DNA from 3 places in the Aeromicrobium sp. CF4.19 genome. Region 2 is predicted to be linked to each of the others. Evidence: riboswitches for the same ligand, from Rfam matches in the RefSeq annotation. Region 2 holds a riboswitch; each other region holds the start of a gene.
The links. Region 2 has a riboswitch for thiamine pyrophosphate ahead of ACHAAC_RS03415 (ECF transporter S component). Riboswitches for the same ligand answer to the same signal wherever they lie in the genome.

Region 1 (9,491 bases), on a different contig from region 2:
ACGAGCTGCCGCTGGAGCAGGTGACCAAGCAGCTGAACAAGCTCATCAACGTGCTCAAGATCGTCGAGCTCGACTCCGCGTCCGCGGTGGAGCGTGAGCTCATGCTGATCAAGGTCAAGACCGACCCCCAGACCCGCGGCCAGGTGCTCGAGACCGTGCAGCTGTTCCGCGCCAAGGTGGTGGACGTCGCCACCGACGCGGTGACGATCGAGGCCACCGGCGACGCGGGCAAGCTCACGGCCATGCTGAACGTGCTCGAGCCGTTCGGCATCCGCGAGATCGCCCAGTCAGGGCGCGTGGCCATCGGCCGCGGTGCTCGATCCATCACCGACCGCACGATGCGCACCGTGCCGACCCAGCACAGTGCCTGACCCCCGGCCCGCCCACCCAAGGGCCTGAACCCTGATCCAGACCACCCACCCGAACCACCGAGGAGCACCCACCGTGGCTGACATGTTCTACGACGACGACGCCGACCTCTCCATCATCCAGGGCAAGAACGTGGCCGTGATCGGCTACGGCAGCCAGGGCCACGCCCACGCGCTGAACCTGCGCGACTCCGGGGTCGACGTGCGCGTCGGTCTTGCGGAGGGTTCGCGGAGCAAGGCCAAGGCCGAGGCGGAAGGACTGCGCGTGCTGTCCGTGGCCGAGGCCGTGGAGGAGGCCGACGTCGTCGTCATCCTCACTCCCGACCAGGTGCAGCGCACCGTCTACGCCGACTCGATCGCCCCGCACCTTGCTGCCGGGGACACGCTGCTGTTCTGCCACGGCTTCAACATCCGCTTCGGCTACATCGAGGCCCCGGAGGGTGTCGACGTCGTCCTCGTCGCCCCCAAGGCGCCCGGCCACACGGTCCGTCGCGAGTTCGTGGACGGCCGCGGCATCCCCGACATCATCGCTGTCGAGCAGGATGCCTCCGGTTCGGCCTGGGACCTCGCGCTGTCCTACGCCAAGGCCATCGGCGGCACTCGGGCCGGCGTCATCAGGACGACGTTCACCGAGGAGACCGAGACGGATCTCTTCGGCGAGCAGGCCGTGCTGTGCGGTGGCATGTCGCACCTCGTGCAGGCCGGGTTCGAGACGCTCACCGAGGCGGGCTACCAGCCCGAGATCGCCTACTTCGAGGTGCTGCACGAGCTCAAGCTGATCGTCGACCTGATGTGGGAGGGCGGCATCGCCAAGCAGCGCTGGAGCATCTCCGACACGGCCGAGTACGGCGACTACGTCTCCGGGCCGCGGATCGTCGACGCGAGCGTCAAGGAGCGGATGCAGGAGGTCCTGTCCGACATCCAGGACGGCACCTTCGCCAAGCGCTTCATCGACGACCAGGACAACGGTGCCAAGGAGTTCAACGCGCTGCGCGAGAAGGAGGCGGGCCACTCCATCGAGGCCACCGGCAAGACGCTGCGCTCGCACTTCTCCTGGCAGCAGGAGGACACGGACTACACCGAGGGCAGTGCTGCTCGTTGACGGTTCGTCACCGGGGGCACTGATTCCCGCCGGCATGCTCGGCCTCAGGCGATGAGGTCGAGCGTGCCGGTGGCGGTGGCCTCCTGATGCGCGGGACGTGTCCCCTCGACGTCGTCCCAGGCCAGACGTAGTCGACGCACGGCCTCGCTGAGGACGGCCGGGGTCCGGGTGTACGGCAGGCGGAGGCGACGCTCGCCGAGCGACGTCGGCCCGCTGACGAAGCGTGGCCCGGGCGTCAGCAGGAGGTCGTGGCGCGCGGCGGCGGTCACCAGGCGGGACGACGTGGGCCTCGGCAGCTCGGCCCAGAGGCTGAGCCCGCCGGCGGGACACGGTGCGGTGATCTCGGGGAGGTGCTCGGCCAGCTCGCCGAGCAGGTGATCGCGGGCCGCGCGGGAACGGGCTCGCCCGGCCGCGGCGGTCTGCCCGCCCTCGGTCAGCAGCTCGGTGACCACCAGCTGCTCGAAGGCGGAGCTGCCGAGGTCGTCGGCCATGCGGTGCTGCACGAGCGGGGTGATGAGCTCGTGCGGGGCGCGGATCCACCCCACCCGCAGCCCGCCCCAGAACTCCTTGGATGCCGATCCGACGAGGACGGCTCGGTCGTCGTGCTGTGCCAGCGAGGGTGGGAGCTCGAGCCCGTCGAGGTTGACCTCGCGCAGGGACTCATCCACCACCTGCAGGACGTCGTGGCGGCGGACCAGCCGGACCCACTCGAGGCGCGTCTGCGCATCCATGACGGCTCCGGTCGGGTTGTGGAACTCGGGGATGACGTAGGCGGCGTGGTGGCGTCCTCCGGCCAGGAGTGCAGCGAGCGCCTCGGTGTCCCACGGGTCGTCCCCGGCCGGCAAGGGTGACAGGCGCGCGCCGGTGGCGACGAACGACTCCAGGGCGTGGGGGTAGGACGTCGCCTCCACGACCACCCTCCGGCCGGGCGCCATGATCGTGCGGGCCACGAGGGACAGCGCACCCATCGCGCCGCTGGTGACGATCACCTGGTCCGGCGACGTGTCCAGGCCCCGGCTGCGGTACCGCTCGGCCAGCGCCTCGCGCAGTGCGGGCAGGCCGTCCGGCAGGTAGCCGGAGGTCGTGAGCAGTCCGTCGGCGCGAGCGAGTGCAGCCTCGAAGGCGCGGGTCAGGCCCGGCGGGCCGGAGGGGGCGGCGTAGGTGAGGGCGATGGTGTTCTCGTCCCGTGGGTCGGTGATCAGGGAGCTGGCGCCGGAGCGGGACAGCGGCACCCGCACGATGCTCCCGGACCCGCGGCGCGACTCCAGCAGTCCGGCGTCGCGCAGCTCGGCGTAGGCGCGGGTGGTGGTGGTCCGGCTCAGCCGCAGTGCGGTGGCGAGCTCGCGCTCGCTGGGCAGCCTGACCCCGTCGGGGACGCGGCCGTCCTTCACCAGCAGCCGCATCCGGTCCGCCACGACCCGGTACAGGGGCACGCTGTCCGCCTGGAGGTCGGTCCCGAGCAGGGTTGCCAGCCGGCTGGCCGACAGGACGGTGGTCATGAGGCCACTCTTGCACGATTGGCTATGGATTCAAAGGCCAATGGCGAGCACGATGAAGCCATGCTCTTCGTGATCCTCGTCGTCCTGCTGCTGGTGTGGGCCGTGTGGCGGACCGTCGTGCTCGTGCGCACCGACGGCCTGGGCTCGCGGCCTGCGCCGCGCAGCCACGCGGAGCAGACCCTCGGGTCCACCTGGCCCCAGCAGGACGACTGGAACCGATGATCGCCCGCCTGGTCCAGCTCATGGGCGGCCTCGTCCTCTACGGGGTCACGATGGCGATGCTCGTGCGATCGGGCCTCGGACTGGACCCCTGGGACGTCTTCCACGAGGGCATGACCCACCACGTGCCACTCACGTTCGGCCAGGTGGTGATCCTCACCGGCGTGTTCCTGCTGCTGCTCTGGGTGCCGTTGCGGCAGCGTCCCGGCGTCGGGACCGTCCTCAACGTCATCGTCATCGGCCTGGCCGCCGATCTCGGCCTGGCGCTCATCCCGACGTCCGACCTCCTCGTCTGGCAGGCGCTGCTGCTCGTCGGCGGCATCGTGGGCAACGGCGTCGCGGGCGCCCTCTACATCGGGGCCAGGCTCGGCCCGGGGCCCCGTGACGGCCTGTGGCTCGGGCTCGTGGAGCGGACGGGGCGCAGCGTGCGCTTCTGGCGCACGACGCTGGAGCTCACGGTCCTGGTGGTCGGCTTCGTCCTGGGCGGGACCGTGGGCGTGGGCACCGTGGCCTACGCCCTTGCCATCGGTCCGGTGGTGCAGGCCGTCCTGCCCCGCGTCGACGTCCACCGCCGATGACTGGCCGCCCGCGGCTGATTGCTACGGTGTCGGCGCAAGGCCGGGGTGCCCCACCGACGGGGCTGAGATCACACCCGCACACCTGATCCGGTTCGTACCGGCGGAGGGAGCCCACGTGACGGACACGTCCGCACTCACCACCATCCACCGCGCCCTGCGGGAGCGCTCACCGCTCGTCCAGTGCCTGACCAACTACGTCTCGATGGATCTCGCAGCCAACGTGCTCAACGCAGCGGGCGCCTCGCCGGCGATGGTCCACGACGAGCGGGAGGCCGGCGAGATGGCCGGTATCGCATCGGCCGTCGTGGCCAACATCGGCACGCTCAGTCCGCCGTGGATCGCGGGCATGCATGCCGCCGTCTCGGTGGCGCACGAGCGTGGCATCCCCTGGGTGCTCGACCCGGTCGCCGTCGGCGCCACGGCCTACCGTCGTGAGTCCGCCACCGCACTGCTGGGGCACCACCCCACGGTGATCCGGGGCAACGCGAGCGAGGTCGTGGCGCTCGCGACCGCAGCCGGCGCCGGCCGGGGGGTCGACTCCACGCACGACTCCACCGACGTGCTCGACGAGGCGATCGCGCTGGCCGCCTCCACCGGGGCCGTCGTGGTGGTGAGCGGCGCGACCGACGTCATCACCGACGGCGCGCGCACCGTGCACGTGACCGGCGGTGATCCCCGGATGCCGCTGATCTCCGCGCTCGGCTGCTCCGCCACGGCTCTCGTGGCGGCGTGCGCGGCGGTGAGCGACGACGCCGTCGACGCGGCAACCGTCGCGATGGCGATGCTGGCCGCGGCAGGGGAGCGGGCGGGCGAGCGGGCCGACGGGCCCGGGACGCTGCGCGTGCACCTGCTCGACGCTCTTGCCGCGCTGGAGGACGAGGCCGTGGCCGCCGTGGTCGCGCGATGACCCTCGACCTGTCGGTCTACCTCGTGACCGAGCCGATGGTGGGGCTGCCCGAGGTGGTCAGCGCTGCCGTGACCGGGGGCGTGGACCTCGTCCAGCTCCGCGACAAGACGGCCACCAGTCGTGAGCTCGCGGGGGCGGCCATCCGGTTGCGCGCGCTCACCTCGGCGCGGGGGGTGCCGCTCGTGGTCAACGACGACATGGAGGCGGCGCGGGTCGCCGACGGGATCCACGTCGGTGCCGACGACCTGACGCCGGCTGAGGCGCGAGCGACGCTCGGGCCCCGGGCCGTGGTGGGGTGGTCGATCAACGGCGTCGACCAGCTGGACGACGTGGAGGGCCTCGCCGCGTGCACGTACGTCGCGGTCAGCCCTGTGTGGGCCACGGGCACCAAGCCCGACCACCAGCCACCGCTGGGCCTGGACGGTCTTCGCGCCGTGGTGGAGGCGGTCGCCGGTCGGTGCCCGGTCGTCGGCATCGGGGGCATCGACGGGACCAACGCCGCCGAGGTCGTCCGCGCCGGCGCCGAGGGCGTGGCCGTGGTGAGCGCCATCTGCCGCGCCGAGGATCCAGCGGAGGCGACGAGGAGTCTGCGGTCCGCGGTGGAGCAGGGCAGGTGGCAGCGATGAGCCGGGTCCCCGTCATGCTCAGCATCGCCGGGTCCGACCCCTCCGGCGGGGCCGGCATCCAGGCCGACGTCAAGACGGCGACGGCACTCGGGGTCTATGCGGGCGCCGTCCTGACGGCTCTCACGGCCCAGAACACCACCGGTGTGCAAGGCATCCACGCCGTCCCGACGGCGTTCGTCGCGCAGCAGCTGGAGAGCGTGCTGTCCGACCTCGACGTCGGTGCCGTGAAGATCGGGATGCTCGGAGGTCCCGACGTCGCTGCCTGCGTCGCCGAGGCGTTGCGCCGGAACCCCGTCCGGCACGTCGTGCTCGACCCGGTCATGGTGGCGTCCTCCGGGGACCAGCTCGTCCCCGACGAGACGGTCGAGGTCATCGCGGCCGAGCTGCTGCCCCTCGCGACCGTCGTCACGCCGAACGTCCCGGAGGCCGAGATCCTCACCGGGACCTCGATCACGGACGTCGCCGGGCAGGAACGTGCCGGCCACCTGCTCGTGCAGGCAGGTGCGGCTGCCGCCCTCGTCAAGGGTGGGCACCTCGACGGTGCCGAGAGCGTCGACGTGCTGGTGACCCGGGACGGCGTCCGGCACCTCTCGGCCCCCCGGGTCCGGACCGAGCACACGCATGGCACGGGCTGCACGTTGTCCTCGGCCGTGGCGTCCTTCCTGGTGCGGGGGGAGTCGGTCGACGCCGCGGTCGGGCGGGCCAAGGACTACCTCGTCGCCGCGTTGGCCTCGGGCTCTCGACGCGACGTCGGGTCCGGACGCGGCCCCGTCGACCACCTGGCCGGCCGATGAGCTGGGGGCACCGCCCTGCACGGAGCGCAGCGGAGTGCTTGGGGGCGCGCCAGCGAGTGAACCGAAGGCACGTCATCGCGCCGCCGGTGTTTTCTTCGCACCTTCTGACAGCGGTGGCGCGATGAGCGCCGCCGAGGCGGCGTGGACCGCCGCATCCGGGTGGTTCGGAGCCATCGTGGAGCACCCGTTCGTGGTCGAGCTGGGGGACGGGTCGTTGCCCGAGGAGGCCTTCACCCGCTACCTCGTCGACGACGCCCACTACCTCGACCGTTATGCCCGCGTCCTCGCGCAGCTGGCCGTGCGCGGCGCCGGGGTCCGCGACGTCGAGCTGTTCGCCTCCGCGGCCACCGGTGCCGTGGTGGCGGAGCGTGAGCTGCACACCGGGTGGCTGGGGTCTCGTGGGCTCGACCCGGATGCGCCGGGCGTCGCTGAGCCGAGCCCGACCTGTCGGGCCTACACCGGCTTCCTGCTCGAGATGGCGGTCTCGGCACCGTTCGACGTCGCGGTCGCGGCCGTGCTGCCGTGCTTTCGTGTCTACGCCGAGGTGGGCCGGCACCTCGCTGCCGAGGTCGGCGACGACCACCCCTACGCGGCGTGGATCCGGACCTATGCGGACCCCGAGTTCGACGCAGCCGTCCGGCGGGCCGAGGACTGCCTGGATCGCGTGACGCGTGACGAGCCGGCCGTCATCGACGCCTACCTCACGGCGACCCGCTTCGAGTGGATGTTCTGGGACGCCGCCTGGAGAGGCGAGCGCTGGCCGGGGTCAGGACGTACGAGCCCGCCTCGATGAGACGCGTCGACACGCAGGGGCCGGCCGGCTGGCTCGTGGCAGGATGAGTCACCCATGCAGTCGCCACTCGTCGAAGGTCGACGCTTCCTGATCTGCCACTCGATCATTCACGACATCATGGGCTCCACCGTCGTGACACTCGACCTCGCCGAGTATCTGCGCGACGCCGGGGCAGACGTGCTCGTCTACGCGGCGTACGTCGGGACGCCCGCTGATGAGATCTTCTCCGACCGGGGGATCGACGTCGTGGACGACGAGGGTGTGAAGGGCCTGTCCTTCGCCGAGTTCGACGTCGTCTGGGTCAACAGCCAGGTGCTGCCCGTGGCGATGCTGGACCAGCTCGCCGACCCGCCACCGGGATCGATGCCGGCCTTCGTGTTCCTGCACATGTCTCCGTTGCCCATCGCTCCCGATGAGCACCCGTACATCATCGGTCTGGAGGAGCGGCTGGCGTCGTTGAGCCTGTTCAACTCCGTTGAGTCGCGAACCGCTCTCGTCGCGTACTTCGATCAGAGTCCTGCGGTGGCCCTGTACCCCAACCCGGCACCCATCGCCTTCTCGCGTGTCCGACCGATCACGAGGCCCTCGCCGCAGAAGGTCCTGGTGGTGACCAATCATGCGGCGCCCGAGCTCATGGAGGCCAAGCAGGTGCTCCGCGAGCGCGGGCTCGACGTGCGCCACGTCGGACGAGCGGTCGGGGACCAGACGTTGATCACCGCCGACCTCGTGGGTGGGGCGGACGTCGTCGTCACGATCGGCAAGACAGTCCAGTACTGCTTGGTGGCCGGAGTCCCCGTGTTCGTCTATGACAAGCACGGCGGCTACGGCTACCTCGATGACGAGCGGCTCGACCACGCGGCGACACACAACTTCTCGGGTCGCGAGGGTCGTCGGCTGACCGCCGAGCAGATCGCCGAGGAGATCCTCGCGGGCTACTCCACCGCTGTCGCCTTCCACGCCCAGCGGCGCGAACAGCTGGTCGAGACGTACTCCATCGACCGTGTCGTTCCCCGCGTCCTCGAGGAGCTGGTCGTGCGGGAGATCGCGCCCCTGGAGCCCCGTCTTCTGAAGGCCGTTCGCAGCGCGGAGACCTTCGGGGCACGCTTCTACCGATACTGGGGGCGCATCACGAACGACACCCGCAGGATCGAGAGGATCGAGAGGGACCTCCAGGAGGCTCGAGACGCCCACGAGGTGGCCCGCCGGCGTCATGAGTCGGACGAGGTGACCATCACTGGCCTGCACGCGGAGATCGAGCGGCTGCACGGCACGTGGACCTTCCGGGTGGGACGCGTGGTCGTGCGGCCGGCCTCGGCGGTCGCACGGGCCCTGAGGTCGCTCCTGCCCGGCAGGTAGCTCAGCGTCGCGTGGCGATGATCAGCGAGGCACCCTCGTCGATCATCATCTCCACGGCGGCGAAGCGTTCGTCGACGAGCCAGCTCTCGCGCACCGTGTCCACCTGCCCGTCCACGATGGGCGGCCAGTGGGCCGAGGGCACGAAGTCGTCGAGCACGGCGATTCCGCCCGGCTCCATCAGGTCGGCCAGGACGTCGATGTTCTCCATCACCTCGCGGACGTCGACGAAGAGCAGGGAGAACGGTGCGTACTGCTCCAGCGAGGACCAGTCTCCGGAGACGATGTCGACGTTCTCGACGTCTGCGAAGATCCTCTGCACGTCCTCGGCGAGTGCGGGGTCCAGCTCCGCGCTGACGATGCGCGCGCCCTTCGGAGCCCCGCTGGACAGCCAGGCCGAGCCGACACCGGTTCCGGTGCCGAGCTCGGCGAGCGTGCCACTGCACGCTGCGGCGAGGGTCGCGAGCAACCGTCCGGTCTCGTGCCGGGTGGAGGTGATGAACCCCAGCTGGCGGGAGAGGTCGAGTGTCCTGGAGACGAGCTCGGGGACCTCGGAGGGGGCACTCATCCGGCCAGTCTCCATCACCGTCCCCGAGGCGCCAGCGGCGCATCTCATCGAGCGAGACACGCCGTGCGAATGCCGGACAGCACGATGAGGGGGATGTCATGCTGATCCCGTGCGGAAGCAGCTCGTAGTCATCGCTTGCCGCGGCAGGGCCTCATAGGGCCACTCCCTGCCGCGGAGTTCTGGCGTTGGTCCGACGCTCCGCCGCAGGGATCCGGATCCCATCCGATCCGTCTCTGAACTCTCGGTCGACCACCGGGCACGTGGCCCCGGCGGGCGTCGGTACCTCGCCGATCCCGCCGTCCGTGACACCGACCGAGAGGATGATCGACCATGAATTCCACGCTCTTCGAGTGGGGCCCCGCCCACCTGCGCGACGACGCGATCAGCACCGAGCTCGAGCTGGTCGAACGCCCGGACGACAACTGAGCCGTCCCATCACGCGACGAGGCGTCCGCCATCCGGGATCCGGTTCCCGGATGGTGAGACGCTCGTCCTAGGATCGAGACATGACCGCTTACTCCCTCGCCCTCGTCCCCGGCGACGGCATCGGACCAGAGGTGACCTCCCAGGCCCTCTCCGTGCTGCGCGCCGTCGCCACCGACCACGACATCTCCCTGGAGACCACGGAGTACGACCTCGGTGCGCGGCGCTGGCACGCCACGGGCGAGACGCTGCCCGACAGCG
Region 2 (9,491 bases):
CGGGCTGAGCGGCTTCTCGGTGTTCCAGGCCGGGCACTGGTCCTGGCACCGGCCGCACTCGGTGCAGGTGGTGAAGTCGAGCAGGCCCTTCCAGGAGAAGTCCTCGACCTTGCCGGTGCCGAGCTTCTCGAAGTCCTCCTCCTCCAGCTCCTCCATGGCCTCCATGTCGAGCGCCTTGCCGTCGATCATGATCGGGCGCAGGCCGCCCAGGGCGACGGAGCCGTCGTCCTCGCGCTTGAACCAGATGTTGACCCAGGCGGTGAAGCGGTGCCAGGCGACGCCCATCGTGATGTTGCGGGCGATGACGATGAGCCAGGTCATCGAGACGACGATCTTGATCATCGCGAACAGGAAGACCAGGTTCTCCAGCGTGCTCAGGCCGAGCCCGGTCCAGGCCTCGCCCATCCAGAACATCGTCGGGAAGTGCGAGATCCCGCCCTGGGCGGCGGCCTCGGCGTGCTCGGCCTGGTAGTCGGCGTTGTTGAGGATCGCGTACTCCAGCGTGCGCAGGAGGATGCCGAGCAGGACGACGGCGAGGATGACGGCCTCGACGAAGTAGGCCTGCCAGAAGGTGGAGCCGAAGAAGCGGCTCTTGCGCTCGAGCTTTCGCGGGTGGTTCTTCTGGCGGACGAAGATCAGGTACAGGATGCCGACGAGGGTCAGCCAGGAGAGCGCCTCGACGGGCCACTCGTAGACGCGCCAGTGGCCGATGATCGGGAACGCCTGGTGCGGGTTGAAGAGCTGCAGGTAGGCGCCGGCGACCAGCGTGGAGAGGAAGATGAACCCGGCCATCACGAACCAGTGCATGGCGCCGACCCAGGTCAGCTGCAGCATGCGCGTGTGACCGAGGGTCTCGGTGAACATGGTCTTCCAGCGGCCCGCCTTGTTGCCGGTGCGACCCGGCGCGGGAGCGCCGGCGCGGACGACCGCGGTCATGTCCCTGATGGCCTTGGCCGCCAGAGCGACGGCGACGGCCGTGATCGCCAGGGAGACGACGATGGCGACGATCTGCATGAGTGCCCCTTCGGCTGGGTCGACCGTGACGCGTGACCGACCGTGACAGTTGGACTGACATTAACGCGGGAAAGGGGCGGACGCGCACTAAGGCTCCCCAAAGGAGACGGGGGTCTCAGGTGGCGGGCACGCGCTCGCTGCGCACGGGGACCAGGGCCACGGCGAGCAGGGGGAAGAGCGCCACGAGGGCGAAGGCCGCGGCGTATCCCTGCCAGGCGATCAGTGCCCCGATCACGGGTGGGACGGCCGCACTCACCAGGTACTGCCCCGTGTTCTGCACGCCGAGGGCACGGCCCGACCAGTACGGCCCACCGATCTCGGCGACGGACGTGAAGGCCAGCCCGTTGTCGGCCACGGTCACGGCCGTGGCCAGGACGATGAGCGCGACTGCTGCCGGCGTCGGCTCGAGCACGCCGAGGGCCAGCATCGTGACCGCGGCGGCTACGGCCACCAGGCGCATCGGGCGCATCCGGCTGCCGGCCCGGTCCGACCACCAGCCCACGCCGATGCGGCCGGCGGCGCCCAGCAGCTGGGTCGAGGCCACCAGGGCACCGGCAGCGGCGGCCGCCCACTGCCGCTCGTCGATGAGCCAGACCAGCATGTAGGTCCAGACGGTGAACTGCGGGATCACCAGCAGTGCGGAGGCGGCGTGGATCCGCAGCAACCGACGATCCGCCACGTAGGGGTTCTGCAGCTGGCCGAGGTCGGCGGCCTCGGTCCGCGGCAGCCGGGGTGCGTCCACGACCAGCAGGGCCGAGGCGAGGGTCGCGACGGCACAGAGTCCGGCGACGACCAGCAGGGTGGCGGGCAGATCGACCCGTTCCACGAGCACGGGGACCATCAGGGCGGCCGCGCCCACGCCCAGCGGCAGCGCGGTCTGGCGGATGCCCATCGCCGTCCCGCGACGCCGTGCCGGGAACCAGCCGACCACCAGGCGCCCGCTCGCGGAGTTGGTGCTGGCCAGGCCGAGGCCGCCGACGAAGAAGCAGGCGGCGAGGGCGAGGTAGGAGTCCGCGAGTGCCGAGGCGGCGAGGGCGGCTGCGGTGACGATCGCCAGGCCGCCCGCGAGCGAGACGCGCTCTCCGAGCCGGTCGATCACGATGCCCCACGCCACGAGCGAGACCGTGGTGCCGGCCAGGGCCATCGACGCCAGGGCGCCGGCCTGCACGAGCGTGAGTCCACGCTCGAGGTGGAAGTAGGGGATGAGGAACGCCGCCGCGTTGGCGAAGACGGTGCCCGAGGCCTGGGCGAACATCCCCACGGCCAGCATCAGCCAGCGGTTCGGATCGGCGTCACGCACGGTGCCATCCTGCTCCCGCCCGCTCACGTCGGCTCACCCGGGCGGCTCCGGCTCAGAGGTACTTCTTCATCCCGACGTGACTCGCCACGTAGCCAAGTCGGTCGTAGAAGCGGTGGGCGTCGTGTCGTTCCTTGTTGGTCGTCAGCTGCAGCCGGGCGGCACCACGTCGGCGCGCCTCGTCCTCGACGTGCGCCATGAGAGCCGCTCCGATGCCGCGACCACGCAGGGCCGCGTCGGTACGGACACCCTCGACCTGGCAGAACAACCCGCCGTCGGCCAGGAGCGTCCTGATCCACGTCACCTGGCAGGTCGCGACCACGACGCCGTCGACCTCGCCGACCAGCTGCTGCTGGTGCGGGTCGGCCGTGGGGGCACCTCCCTGCACGGAGCGCAGCGGAGTGCTTGGGGGAATCTCGGCCAGGGCGGAGTGCTGCGCATCGGTGACTCCCGCCGGCTCGGTGTATCCCCCACCGCTATGCGCCTTCTGTGGGGGTGCCCCCAAGTGCATCGAGTCCTGGCCGGTCAGCTCCAGGATGCGGGCGAGGTCGTCCGGCACGGCCTCGCGGACGTCCAGGCGGTCCGTCATGGAAGGCAGCCGAGGTGGGAGAGCGCCTGCTTGAGCAGGGTTCCGCGCCCCCCTTCCAGGTCCGCGAGGACCTCGGGGTCGGCCGCCTCGGCCGGGGTCAGCCACGTGAGCTCGAGCGCGTCCTGGCGGGGCTCGCAGTCACCCGTGACCGGGACGACGTACGCCAGGGCCACGGCGTGCTGGCGCGGGTCGTGCAGCGGGGCGACGCCCGGGAGGGGGAAGTACTCGGCGACGGTGAAGGGGGTGATGGTCGGTGGCAGCTGCGGGAAGGCCGTGGGGCCGAGGTCCTTCTCCAGGTTGCGCATCAGCGCCCCGCGGACGGACTCACCGTGCATGACGCGCCCGGAGATGAGCGTGCGGGTCATCGCGCCGGTGGTGGGGGACCCGCGCAGCAGGACGCCCACCTGCTCGACCTGCCCGAGCGCGTCGACGCGGACGGGCACGCCCTCCACGTAGAGGATCGGCACGCGGGAGCGCGTCTCCTCCAGGGCGATGTCGGAGAGCCAGCCAGGATTCGGGTCGGGAGTGCGCACGGAGGCCATGGCTCCATTGTCCAGCACGGGCGAGACCGCGCCGTGGCGACTCGACTCAGGCGGCGCCGGCCGCCGCGCCACTCGCCATCGCCGCCGTGATCGCCGCCTGGCCGGCGGCGACCGCCTGCCGGACACCATCGGCCGCCCAGTCGCCCTCGGCCACGATGGCGGCGCGGGCCTTGGCCTGCCGGTGGTCCGGACGCTCCACGACCAGGCCCAGCAGGTTGGCCGCGAGCAGCAGGCCCACGAGCGGCCCGGTGTCCTCGTCGGCCGGCTGGTCCTGCAGCAGCACCGCGCGCAGTCGAGCGACGAGGCCATCGCGTCGTGCGGCGTCCAGCAGCTCGAAGCGCTGCACAGCGATGCCGAGCACCTTCGCATCACGGTGGCTCAGGACGCCTTGCTGGACGAGGGCGCTCAGGACGCCGGGCCGGTACCCCTTGCCGAGCCGGCCGACGGCTTCGCGGGGCGCCTGCCGGCCGCGCTGGCGGATGCGTCCGAAGGCGGCCTCCAGGCCCGGGTCCGAGACGGGCGTCGGGTCGATGGTCAGGACCCGTGCCTTGCGCCCCGCGCCCTCGACCCCCACCCGGCCGAGATGCACCAGCTGGACCAGCGCGGCCCCGCCCAGCACGGGGTCGGTCCGCGTCGACTGGATGCGGACCTTGCCCGAGGACGGGTCCAGCGCGACGAGCAGCAGGTCCTCCGCGAGGTTCATGGCCCCCACATTAGGACTGCCGTCGGCAGGGGTCATTCCGTCAGAGTCGCTTGATCTTCTCGAACGGGTAGGCGGCGAGGGTCGCGATCAGCAGGCCGTAGACGCCCAGGACGATCAGCATCGGCATCGTCACGGGATCGTCGACCTCACGAACGATGACCCAGATCATGAACCCCACAGGGGCCAGGCAGAGCCCGGCGAGGAGCGTCCCCCACCAGGCCACGATGTCGTTGGCCTGCTTCCTCAGCTCGGGGTCGGAGGAGACGTGCGCAGGTACGCCGTAGCCGTCCTTGCTGTGGGTCACCTGGCCGCGGCGGGCCGTGATGACGGCCAGGATGGACACGATGGCGCCAACCAGGAAGATCAGGGCGATCAGCCAGGGCACGGTGCCTCCTCGACAGGCCCGGCTCCGGGAGTCGGGTTCTCGACCGGCGTGGGATCCGCGACGTCCATGGCCCCCACGGTAGGACTGCCCTCAGGGTTGGGCGAGGCCCTCGACGTCGGGCAGCTCGTGCGGCGTCACCCTGCTGCGGCGCAGGGCGTGGCGCAGGATCGTCGCGGCGGCGACGTTGAAGGAGACAGCGATCGCGAGCATGAACGGGACCATCGTCCAGTTGCCGGTCGACAGCGCCAGGGCGGTGCCGAACCAACCGAGCAGGGCCGCCAGCGCAGCCACGGTGCCGACGACGAGGGGAAGCAGTCCGGCTCGACGCCACGAGCGGTCGGGAACGAGGGCATCGTCCAGCTCGGCCCACCACAGCAGGGCGTCGCTCACCGCGCGTCCGGTCCGGACCAGCACCCAGCCGCCGGTGCCGCACACCAGCAGGAGCACGAGGCCGGCGACGGTCAGGACCGTGGCCGCCGTGGCATCGGTGGAGCCGATCCCGGCCGACACCAGGAAGCCGCCCAGCGTGCATCCCAGGACCGCCCAGACCCCGAGGTACTGCCGCAGCGGGTGCTCGGACTCGCCCAGCAACGCCACCACGGCGAACGGTGCGTCACTCGGGTGCTCGGAGGAGCCACGGACACCGTCGACGACCCAGTCGCGAGCGCCCTCGGTGATCAGACGCACGGTGACCTCATGGGGGAGGATCCTACCGATGGGTCGCCCACCTACGCTGGCTGCATGGCTGATGTGGATCCCCGTCTCGTCGAGCTCGCGCACCAGCTCCTCGACCTCGCCCGCGCGGGTGAGACCGGTCAGCTGGCCGCCGCGGTGGACGCGGGAACGCCCGCTGACCTCACCGACGCGGTCGGCAACACCCTGGTGATGCTCGCCGCCTACCACGGCCACCCCGTGACGGTGCAGGCCCTCGTGGAGCGCGGCGCCTCGGTGGACACGCTGAACGACCGCGGTCAGAGCCCGCTGGCCGGAGCGATCTTCAAGGGCGAGGACGACGTGGTGCGCGTGCTGCTGCAGGCAGGCGCGGACCCTGACGTCGGCCAGCCGTCGGCCCGCGAGACCGCCCTCATGTTCGAGCGCTCCGACCTGCTCGACTGACGACGCAGTACAGTCGGCGGTACACGACAGGGGAGCGCCACCCGCAGAGGCGCTGAGAGTGCGGATCAGCCGCAGACCCTTGAACCTGCTCCGGCTAGCACCGGCGAAGGGAGTCACATGAGTTCTGCATCCCCGTCCTCACCGACACCGTCCTCACCAGCACGAGGTCGCTACCGCACGATCGACCTCGTCACCATCGCCTCGCTGGGCGTCGCCTTCGGCGTCGTCTTCTGGGCCTGGGGGAAGCTCTACGGCATCATCGACCTCGCCGCGACGGTCGGCTACCCGCCGGCCGGGGGCCTGCTCGCGGGCCCGTGGCTCATCGCGGGCATCGTCGGCGGACTCATCGTCCGCAAGGCGGGTGCCGCCTTTGCGACCGAGCTCGTCGCCGCGATCGTCTCGATGTTCGTCCTCGGCGGCACCGAGTGGGGCTTCACGGTCTTCTTCTCCGGGGTCGTCCAGGGTCTCGGGGCCGAGCTCGTGGTGCTGGTCTTCGCCTACCGACTCTGGACGCTCCCGGTGGCGGTCCTCATGGGCGCGATGTCCGGGGCCCTCGGGGCCGTCTATGAGGCATTCGTCCTGTATCCGGACTGGACCGTGGGCCACCAGCTGGTCTACGGCGTCCTCTTCGCCCTGTCCGGGGCGGTCGTCGCCGGCGGCCTGGGGTGGGTGCTCGTCCGGGCCCTCGCGGGAACCGGCGCGCTCGATGCCTTCCCGGCCGGGCGCGAGGCCCACGACCGGGACGCAGCGCTCACCTGAGCGTGTCGTCCTCGTCCAGCCAGGGCAGGGTGACTCCGCCGGTCGGTGCCCGCTTCGAGGGCTTCGGGTGGCGCCCGCTGGGGCGGCGCGTGCCCGTGTTCACCGGCCTCGACCTCACGATCGAGCCCGGCGAGCGTGTCCTGCTCGCCGGGCCGAGCGGGTCGGGCAAGTCGACGCTGCTGCACGCGCTCATCGGCGCGCTCGGCGACACCTTCGCCGGTGACCTGAGCGGTCGGGCGACTGCCGACGGCGCCATCGGCCTGGTGAGCCAGAACCCCGGCGACGCCGTGGTCGCGGGTCGGGTCGGGCGTGACGTCGCCTTCGGCCCGGAGAACCTTGGCCTCTCGCGGGAGGAGACCTGGCAACGCGTCGACGCGTCGCTCGCCGCCGTGCGCCTGACCCAGGGACGACGCCACCCGACGGACGCCCTCTCCGGTGGTGAGCTGCAGCGGCTCGCCCTCGCCGGCGCACTGGCGATGCGGCCGGGGCTGCTCCTGCTCGACGAGCCCACCTCGATGCTCGACGACACGAACGCACGCGCGGTTCGCGCGGCCGTCGCGGAGGTCCTCGACGCCACGGGGTCGACGCTGGTCGTCGTGGAGCACCGCATCGAGCCGTGGCTGGACCTGGTGGACCGGGTCGTCGTGCTGGGGCGTGGTGGTGAGGTTCGGGCCGACACCGACCCGCGGAGCTTCGTCCGGGAGTGGCGCGACGAGCTGGGCGACCTGGGCGTGTGGATGCCGGGCCTTCCGCCTCCCACACCCCGCCCGGTGCCGGAGGCCCTCGTGGCGCCCGAACCACCGCCGGAACCTCGGATCGTGCGAGACCTCGGCGTGACGCTGACCCGCCGCTCCCTGCAGGGCTCGGTCAGCACCGTCGCGCTCGATGGTCTGGACGCCGACCTGGCCCCCGGCCGCGTGCACGCCGTCGTCGGTCCGTCGGGAGCTGGCAAGTCGACGCTCGTCAGCGTCCTGGCCGGTCTCCAGCCCCCGACACGGGGCGTGGCGGGTGGGTCGGACCGCCTCGCATCACGCGATCTGGCCGAGCGGTCCGGCTGGGTCCCTCAGCAGCCCGAGCACGGCATCCTCGCGCGCACCGTCGCCGAGGAGGTGGCGCTCACCGCCGCCACGCTGGGAAGGACGGTCGACGTCGAGGCTCTCCTGGAGCACCTCGGCCTCGCCCACCTGGCCGGCGCCAACCCGCACCGGCTGTCCGGCGGCGAGCAGCGTCGGCTCGCGATCGCGGCGGCCCTGGCCCACCGGCCCGGCACGGTGCTGCTCGACGAGCCCACGGTGGGTCAGGACCGGCTCACCTGGGCGGCCGTGGCCGGCTGGGCCACGTCGGCGGCGACGGCCGGGGCGCTCGTCGTGACGGCGACCCACGACGCCGACCTCGTCGCGCTCGCCGACGAGGTCGTCGAGCTCGAGGCAGGAGCGCGGCGATGACCACGCCGAGTGGCGCAAAGCCGACCCCGAGTGGCGCAGATCCGTGCGACACGCCGTCTCACTTTCGCGAATCTGCGCCATTCGCGGGAGAGGGGGGAGGGCGATGAGGGGGTGGCTGCCGCGCGCCAACCCGCTCGCGCTGCTCGTCGTCGGGATGGCGTCGGTCCCGGCGTCCCTTGCGGTGCGGTCGTTGACGGTGGCGCTGGTGACGGTCGCGGTCTACGCCGTGGCGGCGTTCCTGCTCGTGCCCTCGGTGCGCTACGTGCTGCTGTGCCTGGCCTTCGCGGTGTTCGCCGGCCTGACCGTCGCCTACTCCACGTGGCGGCTCGGCGGCCACGACGAGGTGGTGGCGCTGACCGCCGGGCTGCGCATCGTCGTGCTCGCCTGGCCGGGATCACTCCTCGTGGTGCTCATCGACCCTGCCCGCCTGGGCGACCACCTCGGCCAGAACCTGCGGCTCCCGGCCCGACCCGTGGTGGCCGTGACCGCCTCGTTGCAGCAGGCCGGCGAGCTGCTCGGGGTGTGGCGCGAGCTCGGTCGCACGCGCCGGGCCCGTGGCGTGGCACCGGCCCGTGGAGTGGCGGCACGCGTCCGGCACGGGGCGTCGATGGCGTTCGCCCTGCTCGTGGCCTCGTTGCGATCGGCGTCGCGTCGCTCCGTGGCGCTCGATGCTCGCGGGTTCGCCCAGGCCACGCACCGGACGTGGGCCGAGCCGGCGCCGTGGACCCGGCTCGACGTCGCCGTCGTGCTCGGTGGCCTCGCGCTCGCCGCCGTCCCCGTGACGATGCATTTCCTCGGCTGAGTCCCCGAGCCCCAGATTCGTGAGCGCCAGCACCCACATCGGCTCTAGGGACCAGATGTGCGTGCTGGCGCTCACACATCTTGGTGCACTCGACGTCAGCCGGTGGCGTGGAGCGCGCCTCGGCTCACGAGCTGGTCGACGGACTGTGCGGACAGCACCTCGTCCAGGACCAGCGCGCCGGCTCCGACCAGCGCGGCGCGATCACCCTCGGAGGCCGTGACGACGCGCAGGTCCTTGGTGGCCAGAGGCAGCGAGCGCTGGTAGATGACCTCCCGCACGCCGGCGACGAGCTGGTCGCCGGCAGTCGACAGCGTGCCCCCGATGACGATGACGGAGGGGTTGAGCAGGTTGACGCACATGGCCAGGACCCCACCGATCGCGCGTCCGGCCTCGCGCACCGCGCGGCCCGCGGAGGCGTCACCACCGCGGACGGCGTCCACCACGTCCTGCGAGGTGGAGGCCTCGACCCCGCTCTCCCGCAGCGCCCGGGCCACGGCCGGACCGGCGGCCACGGCCTCCAGGCAGCCGGTGTTCCCACAGCGGCAGACGACGGCCTCGTCCACCTCCACGATGCGGACGTGCCCGAGGTCGCCGGCGGTGCCGACCGCCCCTCGGACGAGCCGCCGGTGGGAGACGATGCCGGCGCCGATGCCCGTGGCGACCTTGACGTAGAGCAGGTGCTCCTCGGTCGCCCACGGGCCGGCGTGCTCGCCGAGGGCCAGGACGTTCACGTCGTTGTCGACCAGCACGGGGCCCGCGAAGTGCTGGTTGAGGTGGGCCGGCACGTCGAACTCGTGCCACCCCGGCATGATCGGCGGATGCATCGGGCGGCCGGTGGA
Region 3 (9,491 bases), on a different contig from region 2:
CACACCGGACGTCCGCTGCCGCCGGCCACACCGGTCGGTGAGCTGCTCGACCAGCTCGAGCGCACCGTCCCGGGGCGGGACGTCCGCGGCCACGTCGTCGTGCGGCACCCGCTGCAGGCCTTCGACGCCCGCTCCTTCACCCCCGGGGCGCTCCTGCCCGGACGCACGTTCAGCTTCGACGAGGCCGCGCTGGCCGGCGCACGGGCCACGCTCCGGCCGGCCACCGCGGCGCCCCCCTTCATGGCCGAGGCGCTGCCCCCCGTCGAGAGCGACGTCGTCACGTTGGAGCAGCTGCGTACCTTCGTCCGCCACCCCGTACGTTCCTTCGTGCGCGATCGCCTGGACATCACGCTGCCCTACGAGACCGATCCGGACGACGACGCCATCCCCCTGCACCTGGACCACCTGCAGCAGTGGCAGGTCAACCAGCGCCTGCTCGATGCCGTCCTCGCCGGGGCCACCGGCGAGGAGGCCGAGGCCGACGAACGTCGACGCGGGCTGCTCCCTCCGGGCGTCCTCGCCGACGGCGTGCTCGCCTCGGCCCGTGACCTGGTGGGGCAGCTGGCCGTCCTCGCCGCACCGCTGCGCGTCGACCCTGCCCGCGGCATCGACGTCGACGTCACGCTGCCCGACGGCCGCAGGGTCGTCGGTACGGTGGCGGACGTGCACACCGACGGGATCGTGCGCGTCACCCCGTCCACGCTCAAGGGTCGCCAGCTGCTGCTGCCGTGGGTCGACCTCCTCGTGCTCGCCGCCTCCGGCGCGGGAGTGCCCGCGCACCTCGTCGGCCGTGTGCGCCGCGGAGCGCGCGCCTCCCCGGGCGTGCTCGTCGTCAAGCCACCCACCACCGCCGAGGCCGCCCCTCTCCTGACGGACCTCGTGGACCTCTGGCACCTGGGCAGCACCCGGCCGTTGCCGCTGCCGGTCAAGACCTCGCAGGTGGTCGCGGACCAGCTGCGCCGCCACGATCTCGACGCGGCAGAAGAGGCCGGCGCCCGGGAGTGGGTGGGCAACCGCAGCCGCAACATCGACGGCGAGGACGTCGACCCCTACCACGTGCTCGCCTTCGGCCGCGGAAAGCCACTTGCCGAGCTGATGGTCGCCGGGCTCGACCAGCACGCGATGCGGCTGTGGACGCCCCTGCTGGACCGGATGGACGTCTGATGGCCGATCCGACCGAGTTCCGCATCACCGACCCCATGCCCCGGGGCAACGCCACCACCCTGCTGGAGGCCAGCGCGGGCACCGGCAAGACCTGGGCCATCGCGGCCCTGGTGACCCGGTTCGTCGCCGAGGGGCACGCCGAGCTCGACGACCTGCTCGTGGTCACGTTCGGCCGGGCCGCGAGTGCCGAGCTCAAGGACCGGGTGCGTGAGCGGCTCGTCGAGGCCGAGGCCGTCCTCACCACGGGGCAGGCCCCGGCCGGCGACCCCCTGCTCACCCTGCTGCTGGAGGGCGACGAGGCAGAGCGAGGCGAGCGGCGCCGTCGGCTGCGGCGGGCCGTCGCCGGTTTCGACGAGGCCACCATCACCACCACCCACGGCTTCTGCCACGCCGTGCTGCGCAGCCTGGGCACCACCGGCGACGTCGAGCCAGGCTCGGCGCTCGTGGAGGACGACGGCGACATCGTGGAGGACGTCGTGGCCGACCTCTACCTGCAGGCCGCCGGACGACGGATGCCGCCACCGTTCCCACCGGCCGAGGCTCGCATGCTCGGCGACCGCGCCGTGGGCGACCCTGCAGCGGAGCTCCTGCCCGTCGACGCCCCCGCCGACTCCCCACCGGACCTGCGCCGCCGCTTCGCCGCTGCCGTGCGCGACGAGGCGGCCCGCCGCCGGCTCGCCGCCCGCACCCTCTCCTACGACGACCTGCTGCAACGGCTCGCCGAGGCACTGGAGCCTGAGGGGTCGGCCGCACGCACCGTCATGCGTGAGCGCTGGCGCATCGTCCTGGTCGATGAGTTCCAGGACACCGACCCCGTGCAGTGGCAGATCCTGGAGCGCGCCTTCGTCGGGCACGCCACGGTGGTCCTCGTCGGCGACCCCAAGCAGGCCATCTACGGCTTCCGGGGAGGCGACGTCCACACCTACCTGCGGGCCGCCGCACTCGCCGACGTCCGCCACACGCTCGTGCTCAACCACCGCAGCGACGCACCGCTGGTCGCCGCCGTCGACGCGGTGCTGAGGGGATCGGCGCTGGGCGACCCCGAGATCGTCGTGCGTCCCGCGCGCGCCGCACTGCAGGGCAGCCGACTGGTGGACCCCGAGCACCCCCACCCCTTCCGCCTGCGGGTGCTGACCCGTGAGGACGCCGGGTTCCCGGCCGGCAAGACGGTCAAGATCGGACCGGCGCGCGAGCGCATCGCTGCGGACGTCGCAGCCGACATCGCCGCGCTGCTCACCCGGGACGCCACCTACGACGACGGCACCGGTCCGCGTCCGGTCGGCGCGGGCGACGTCGCGGTGCTCGTGGAGCGGCACGCCGAGGCCGACCTCCTGCAGAGCGCCCTCACCAAGGCCGGGGTCCCGGCCGTGCGTGGCGGCGGGGCCGACGTGCTGCAGAGCGATGCGGGTGCTCACTGGGTGACCCTGCTGTATGCCTTGGAGTCCCCGCACCGCAGCGGCTTGGTCCGCGCCGCCGCGATCGGCCCGTTCGTCGGGCACACCGCCGCAGGGATCGCGGGCCCCGACGCCGACCAGCTCACCGACGCCATCTCCTCTCGTCTGCGCGACCTCGCCGACGTGCACCGAGAACGCGGTACCGCCGGTCTCGTCGAGGCGCTCATCGGTGACGCCGCCGTGGTCGAGCGGGTCCTGGGCCAGGTCGGTGGCCGGCGGCTGCTCACCGACCTCGAGCACGTCGGCCACGTCTTGCAGCGCGCGGCGCGCGAACGAGGGCTCGGCTCGTCCGGCCTGCTGCGCTGGCTGCTGGACCGCCGGGCCGACGGCGCACAGGCCGGTGATCGTGCCCGCCGGCTGGACAGTGACGCCGAGGCGGTGCAGATCGTCACCACGTTCGTCAGCAAGGGACTGCAGTACCCCGTGGTCTACGCGCCGTTCCTGTTCAACCGCTACGACGCCGAGCGCGACGTCCTGCGCCTGCACCGGGACGGCCGACGCTGTCTGGACGTCGGCGGCGACGGCCCGTCCTGGAAGGAGCACGCCCAGCTCGCCGCCTCGGAGCGGGCGGGGGAGTCCCTGCGGCTGCTCTACGTCGCCATGACCCGCGCCCAGTCCGGACTCGTCATGCACTGGTCCCCGTCGTGGGACAGCAAGAACGCCGGCCTGCACCGGCTGCTCCTGCGGCCCGACCCCGACGATCCCGCCGTGCCCGACCAGCTGCCGCCTCCGTCCGACGTCGAGGCCGTCGCCCGGCTGCGAGCCTGGCAGGAGCGCGGCGGTCCGGTCGTGGAGCGGATGGAGACGACGTCGATCCTGCTGCCGGAGTCCACGGACGCCCGGGCCGAGCTCAGCGCCCGCCGCGTCACCCGTGACATCGACGTCACGTGGCGGCGCACGTCCTACTCCTCGTTGGTGCGCCGCGAGGAGGAGGTCTCCGTCGGCAGCGAGCCGGCCGCCGTGGGGCCCGAGGACGAGCAGCCCGTCGAGACCGGTCCATCGCCGGAGACCGCCGGGCTCGGGCCCTCCCCGTGGGCCTCGCTGGCCGGCGGCGCGGCGCTGGGCACGCTCGTGCACGGCGTCCTGGAGGAGGTCGACGTCGAGGCGCCCGACCTCCCGGCCGAGGTGTGGCGCTGCCTGGAGCTGGAGCAACGACGCCGACCGTTCCCCGTGGACTCCGAAGTCCTGGTGGCCGCGCTCACCGACGTGCTGCACACCCCGATGGGCCCGCTCGTCGACGAGCTCACACTCGCCGAGGCGCTCGCGCTCAGGCCGCTGCGTGAGCTGGACTTCGAGCTCCCGCTCGCCGGTGGTGACGTCGTGCGTGGCCTGCAGCAGGACGTGGGCCGGCTCGCCGACGTCGCCGACGTCATGGAGGCCCACCTGGCCCCGGACGACCCGCTGCGCCCCTTCGCGGCGGACCTGCGCGACGCCACGCTGGCCGGCCGCACCCTGCGGGGCTACCTCACCGGATCGATCGACCTGCTGCTGCGCACCCCGACCTCCCGCACCCTCGTCGTCGACCACAAGACCAACCGGCTCGAACCCCCCGACGGCGGGCTCGAGGCGTACGCGCCGAACCGGCTGGCCGGGGCCATGCTGCACACCACCTATCCGCTGCAGGCGATGCTCTACACCGTCGCGCAGCACCGCTTCCTGCGCTGGCGGCTGCCGGGGTACGACCCGGACGAGCACCTCGGGGGAGCGCTGTACCTCTTCGTCCGCGGAATGACCGGGCCCGACGTCCCCCGCGACGCGAACGGCGCGCCCTACGGTGTGTTCGCCTGGCGTCCGCCGTCCTCCCTCGCGCTGGCTCTCAGCGACCTGCTCGACGGAGGTACGTCATGACCATCGACGAGACCGCACCCCTCGATCCCTTCGACGTGCAGGTGGTGCAGGGCGCCACGGGCGTGCTCGGGCAGCTCAACCGGGACGGCGTGCTGGAGGCGGCCGACGTCCACGTGGCCCGCACCCTGGGCCGGCTCGGCGGGGAGGAGGACGAGTCCGTCCTGCTCGCGGCCGCGCTGGCGGTGCGGGCCGTGCGGCTGGGGTCCTCGTGCGTCGACCTCAGCACGGCAGAGGTCGAGTGGCCGGCCGAGGGCTGGTGGGAGCGCGTCGCTGCCAGCCCCCTGACCACCGGACCGGACCGGGTCCTCGTCGCCGAGGAGCCGCTGCTGTACCTGGCGCGCTACCACGACCTCGAGGTGTCCCTGTGCGAGCGGCTCACCGACCGCCTGCAGGTCCCGCCGCCGGACGTCGACGATCCACGGCTCACGGCCGACCTCGATCGGTTGTTCGCTCAGGAGTCGTTCGCCGAGCAACGTGCTGCCGCGGGCCGCGCGGCACGCGGCTGGACGTCCGTGCTGACGGGAGGGCCGGGCACCGGCAAGACCACGACCATCGCCCGGCTCCTGGTGGCGCTCTCCGCCCAGCACCTGGGTCGGTCCTCCCGTCCGCTCACGGTCGGGCTCGCCGCACCCACCGGCAAGGCGTCGGCCAGGATGCGCGAAGCGATCGTCGAGGCAGCCGGCGCGGAGGTCTTCACCGACGCCGAGCGGACGTGGCTCGGATCGTTGGAGTCGCTCACGCTGCACCGCCTGCTCGGCCCCCGCCCGGACCACCGCACGGCCTTTCGTCACCACGCCGGGCAGAAGCTCCCGCACGACGTCATCGTGGTGGACGAGACCTCGATGGTCTCGCTGCTGATGATGGAACGGCTCGTGCAGGCGGTCTCGCCGACGTGCCGACTGGTGCTGGTCGGCGATGCCGAGCAGCTCGCCTCGGTCGAGGCGGGTGCCGTGCTGCGGGACGTCATCGACGGCCTGGCCGGGTCGGCCGGCGAGACGGTGACCCGACTCACCCGGGGGCACCGCTTCGAGGGTGTCATCGGCGACCTCGCCGAGGCAGTCGTCGGTGGCGACGCGGATCGCACCATCGACCTCCTGCAGTCCGGCGACGAGGCCCTCACCTTCGTGGGCCCCGAGGCGCTCGACCGTGTCGTGTCGGTCCGGCCCCGAGCCCAGGCCCATGCCGTTGCCCAGGCGGCGCTGGACGCCGACGCCGATGCCGGGCTGGCCGCTCTCACCGAGCACCGGCTGCTGTGTGCGCATCGCGACGGTCCGTGGGGCGTGCAGACGTGGAACGAGCGGCTGGAGCGCGCGGTCCGGACCTTCCCCGACCCCGCCCGCCCGTGGTTCCCGGGTCGCCCGGTCCTCATCACCCGCAACGACGCCTCGCTGGGGGTGCACAACGGTGACGTCGGCATCACCCTCGACGACGCCGGCCGGCTGGTGGTGCGGCTCGACACCGGGCGCTCGGTCTCGGCGGCCCGCCTCGCATCGGCCCGGAGCGCCTACGCCAGCACCGTGCACCGCAGTCAGGGCAGCGAGTTCGAGCACGTCACGCTGCTGCTGCCGCAGGAGGAGTCCCTCGTGCTCACCCGAGAGCTGCTCTACACCGCCATCACCCGGGCTCGCACCTCGCTGACCGTCGTGGGCACGCCGGACGTCGTGCGAGCCGCGGTGGAGCGTCGCACCGCCCGGGCCAGCGGCGTCGCCCAGCGGCTCCGGGAGATGCGGGCCGCCGCCCGTCCGTGAGCGCTGCTAGCCTCGGCATGCGCGGGAGCCCGGATCGAGCCGGGCTGAGAGGGCATCGCTGCCGACCGCTGAACCTGATCTGGATCATGCCAGCGAAGGGAGCATCGGATGAGCCGTCTCGTGGTCGTCGGCCACGGCGTCGTCGGCGCGGTCGCGTGCTGGCGTGCCGCTGAGGCCGGGCTCGACGTCACCTGCCTGGACCCCGCACCGGCACAGGGTGCCACCCACGCCGCCGCCGGGATGCTCGCACCGGTCACCGAGACCGAGTTCGGCGAGTCCGAGATGCTGCGGCTCACGCTGGACTCCGCGGCCAGGTGGCCGCACTTCGCGCAGCAGGTACGGGCAGCCTCCGGCATCGACGTGGGGTATCGACGGTGCGGCGTCCTCTCGGTGGGCTACGAGCGTGCGGACGTCGAGCAGCTGGGCCGGCTGGCCGCCCTGCAGCGCGAGCACGGCCTGCGCGTGACCGAGCTCGGCTCCGAGGAGGCCCGACGACGTCGGGCGATGCTCGGTCCGCGGGTGGCCGGCGGGTTCTGGAACGACGAGGACGGTCAGGTGGACCCGCGTCTGCTGATGCGTGCGCTCGCGGTGATCGCCGAGCGTCGGGGTGTGCGCCTCGTGCGGCGATCGGCCGTCTCGCTGCTCCGCACGGCCGCCGGCGGGGTGCGGGGAGTCATGGACGACCACGGGCAGGAGCACCCTGCCGACGTCGTCGTCCTGGCCACCGGGCACGCCGTCGGCCCGCTGCTCGAGCGCACGGCGGTCCTCGCACCCGTCCGACCGGTGAAGGGTGAGGTGCTCAGGCTCGTCGGGACCGGGCCGGAGTGGCCGCGCGAGCCCTGCATCGTCCGTGGTCTGGTCCAGCATCGCCCCGTCTACGCGGTGTTCCGCGGCACGGAGTCGCCGGGTGACGGCGAGGTGGTCCTCGGGGCCACCTCGACGGAGTGGCCGGATGACCGGCGCGTCACGGCCGGTGGCCTCTTCGGGCTGCTCAGGGACGTGCGGGCGCTGATCCCCGGTATCGACGAGCTCGCGGTCGCCGAGCACCTCGCGCGGGCCCGGCCGGCCACCCCGGACAACCTGCCGCTCCTGGGGGCGACCTCGGTCCCGGGGCTGGTGCTCGCGACGGGGCACTACCGGCACGGGATCCTGCTCGCGGCGTCCACGGCCCACGCTCTGGACGCGATCCTGGCCGATCGGCCGGTCGACGACATCTGGCAGGCGGCCCACCCGGAGCGGTTCGCGGCGGCATCTGCCCCGACGAGAGGAGCGCACGCATGAGTGAGCCGATGGTGCTCGTGGTCAACGGTCGCGACCGGGAGTGCGACCCGGCGGTGACGATCCCGTCGCTGGTCGGTGAGGTGTCGCCGGCCACGACCGGGATCGCGGTGGCGGTGAACGGCACGCTCGTGCCGAGGAGCCAGTGGCGGACCACGCCGCTGGTCGACGGTGACCGGGTGGACGTCGTCACCGCGGTCCAAGGCGGATGAGGAATCAGATGACACAGAGGACGACGGACGACCCGCTCACCATCGCCGGTGTCCCGCTGGGATCCCGGCTCATCATGGGCACCGGGGGAGCGCCGAGCCTGTCCGGTCTGGAGGACGCGCTGGTGGCCTCCGGCACGGAGCTGACGACGGTGGCCATCCGTCGCGTCAGCCTTCCGGGTGGCGACCCCGACGACGCCGGCGCCGCGGACGGTTCGGTGTGGCGGATGCTGACGCGCCTGGGCATCCGGGCCCTGCCCAACACCGCTGGTTGCTTCTCGGCTGCTGACGCGGTGCTCACCGCTCGGCTCGGCCGTGAGGCCTGCGAGACCAGCTGGGTCAAGCTGGAGGTCATCGCCGACGAGCAGAGCCTGCTGCCCGACCCGGTCGAGCTGCTGGTGGCGGCGCGCGAGCTGGTCGCCGACGGATTCGAGGTCCTGGCCTACACCAACGACGACCCGGTCACCGCCCGCAAGCTGCAGGACGTCGGCTGTGCCGCCGTGATGCCGCTCGGGTCGCCGATCGGCTCCGGGCTCGGCATCCTCAACCCGCGCAACATCGGGGCCATCGCCGCCGGGCTGACGGTCCCGGTGATCCTGGACGCCGGCATCGGCACGGCATCGGAGGCGGCGCAGGCGATGGAGCTCGGGTGCGACGGGGTGCTGGTCGCATCGGCCGTCACCCGAGCGGCCGACCCATCGCGGATGGCACGGGCGATGCGTGCCGGTGTGGAGGCCGGACGCCTCGCGTCCCGCGCAGGGCGGATCCCACGCCGGGAGCACGCCATGGCGTCCTCGCCGCTGGACGGCCTCGTCGGGGCACCGGGCTCACGGTTGGACCTGTCGCTGTGAGCGGGAACGAGCTGCGGAATCGACTGGACGCCGCCCGGCTCTACCTGTGCACGGACGCCTCGGCCGGGGAGCGGGCGACGCTCGATCTCGTCCGCATGGCCGTCGAGGGCGGAGTCGACGTCGTGCAGCTGCGGGACAAGACGCTGTCCACCCGCGACGAGCTCGCGCTCCTGGAGTCGGTCCGAGAGGTGTGCGTCGCGGCCGGAGCCCTGTTCGCCGTCAACGACCGGGCGGACGTCGCACGGATCGCGGGGGCGCAGGTCTTCCACACCGGCCAGGACGATCTACCCATCGAGGCTGCGCGCTCCCTGCTCGGCGAGGACGTGCTCCTGGGGCGGTCGACGCACTCCGCTGAGCAGGCCATGCTGGCCGCGCAGGACCCGGACATCGACTACTTCTGCATCGGGCCGGTGTGGGAGACCCCCACCAAGCCGGGGCGGCCGGCCGCGGGGGTTGAGGCGGTCAGGCACGTGGCGGCCAGCGACCCCGCCACCCCGTGGTTCGCGATCGGTGGCATCGACCTCGAGCGACTGTCCCGGGTGCTCGACGCCGGAGCACGTCGCATCGTCGTCGTCCGCGCCATCACCCGGGCCGATGACCCGAGGGCCGCCGCCGCGGCCCTGCGTGCTGCCGTGTCCTAACGGCCGGCTCCGAGTGTCGTGAGCCGTCAGGTTCTGGTGGACGAGTTGATCCCGGAGTCCCGCTCATTGGCTGCACGACTGCCGATCGTGCGAGAAGTTTCTGGCAATCCCAGTACACCAGGTGTCTGATCTGCCTACTGTTTGCCAGTCGTGGAGAGGACTTTCGTCCCTAGCTTCTCGTCGACCGCGACGGAGGGAGCCGATTCATGACTGTCTGGCAGTGGAACAACCCGCCCGGATGGCCCAACCGCCCCCGTGAGTGGCGCCCACCTGAAGGATGGAGACCAGATCCCACGTG

Region 1: it holds a riboswitch for thiamine pyrophosphate, as region 2 does, so the genes downstream of both, thiM (hydroxyethylthiazole kinase) here and ACHAAC_RS03415 (ECF transporter S component) in region 2, are expected to answer to the same signal.
Region 3: it holds a riboswitch for thiamine pyrophosphate, as region 2 does, so the genes downstream of both, thiO (glycine oxidase ThiO) here and ACHAAC_RS03415 (ECF transporter S component) in region 2, are expected to answer to the same signal.

What each region holds. Positions count from the first base shown of each region.
Region 1 covers NZ_JBIMEU010000013.1:2,241-11,731, forward strand. Annotated here, with positions in the region: gene ilvN (acetolactate synthase small subunit) at 1-371, shown strand, start outside; gene ilvC (ketol-acid reductoisomerase) at 445-1,470, shown strand; gene ACHAAC_RS16870 (PLP-dependent aminotransferase family protein) at 1,515-2,969, opposite strand; gene ACHAAC_RS16875 (hypothetical protein) at 3,030-3,191, shown strand; gene ACHAAC_RS16880 (YczE/YyaS/YitT family protein) at 3,188-3,766, shown strand; TPP riboswitch at 3,798-3,892, shown strand; gene thiM (hydroxyethylthiazole kinase) at 3,882-4,673, shown strand; gene thiE (thiamine phosphate synthase) at 4,670-5,299, shown strand; gene thiD (bifunctional hydroxymethylpyrimidine kinase/phosphomethylpyrimidine kinase) at 5,296-6,093, shown strand; gene ACHAAC_RS16900 (TenA family protein) at 6,215-6,886, shown strand; gene ACHAAC_RS16905 (hypothetical protein) at 6,941-8,242, shown strand; gene ACHAAC_RS16910 (O-methyltransferase) at 8,244-8,807, opposite strand; gene ACHAAC_RS16915 (3-isopropylmalate dehydrogenase) at 9,314-9,491, shown strand, end outside.
Region 2 covers NZ_JBIMEU010000001.1:686,509-695,999, reverse strand. Annotated here, with positions in the region: gene ACHAAC_RS03455 (heterodisulfide reductase-related iron-sulfur binding cluster) at 1-1,014, opposite strand, end outside; gene ACHAAC_RS03450 (MFS transporter) at 1,130-2,314, opposite strand; gene ACHAAC_RS03445 (N-acetyltransferase family protein) at 2,367-2,900, opposite strand; gene ACHAAC_RS03440 (NUDIX hydrolase family protein) at 2,897-3,442, opposite strand; gene ACHAAC_RS03435 (GOLPH3/VPS74 family protein) at 3,489-4,181, opposite strand; gene ACHAAC_RS03430 (hypothetical protein) at 4,186-4,530, opposite strand; gene ACHAAC_RS03425 (hypothetical protein) at 4,621-5,217, opposite strand; gene ACHAAC_RS03420 (ankyrin repeat domain-containing protein) at 5,272-5,646, shown strand; TPP riboswitch at 5,665-5,775, shown strand; gene ACHAAC_RS03415 (ECF transporter S component) at 5,764-6,405, shown strand; gene ACHAAC_RS03410 (ABC transporter ATP-binding protein) at 6,312-7,850, shown strand; gene ACHAAC_RS03405 (energy-coupling factor transporter transmembrane component T family protein) at 7,954-8,652, shown strand; gene ACHAAC_RS03400 (ROK family protein) at 8,748-9,491, opposite strand, start outside.
Region 3 covers NZ_JBIMEU010000002.1:631,747-641,237, reverse strand. Annotated here, with positions in the region: gene recC (exodeoxyribonuclease V subunit gamma) at 1-1,164, shown strand, start outside; gene ACHAAC_RS07665 (UvrD-helicase domain-containing protein) at 1,164-4,466, shown strand; gene recD (exodeoxyribonuclease V subunit alpha) at 4,463-6,214, shown strand; TPP riboswitch at 6,226-6,332, shown strand; gene thiO (glycine oxidase ThiO) at 6,323-7,495, shown strand; gene thiS (sulfur carrier protein ThiS) at 7,492-7,704, shown strand; gene ACHAAC_RS07645 (thiazole synthase) at 7,713-8,552, shown strand; gene thiE (thiamine phosphate synthase) at 8,549-9,193, shown strand.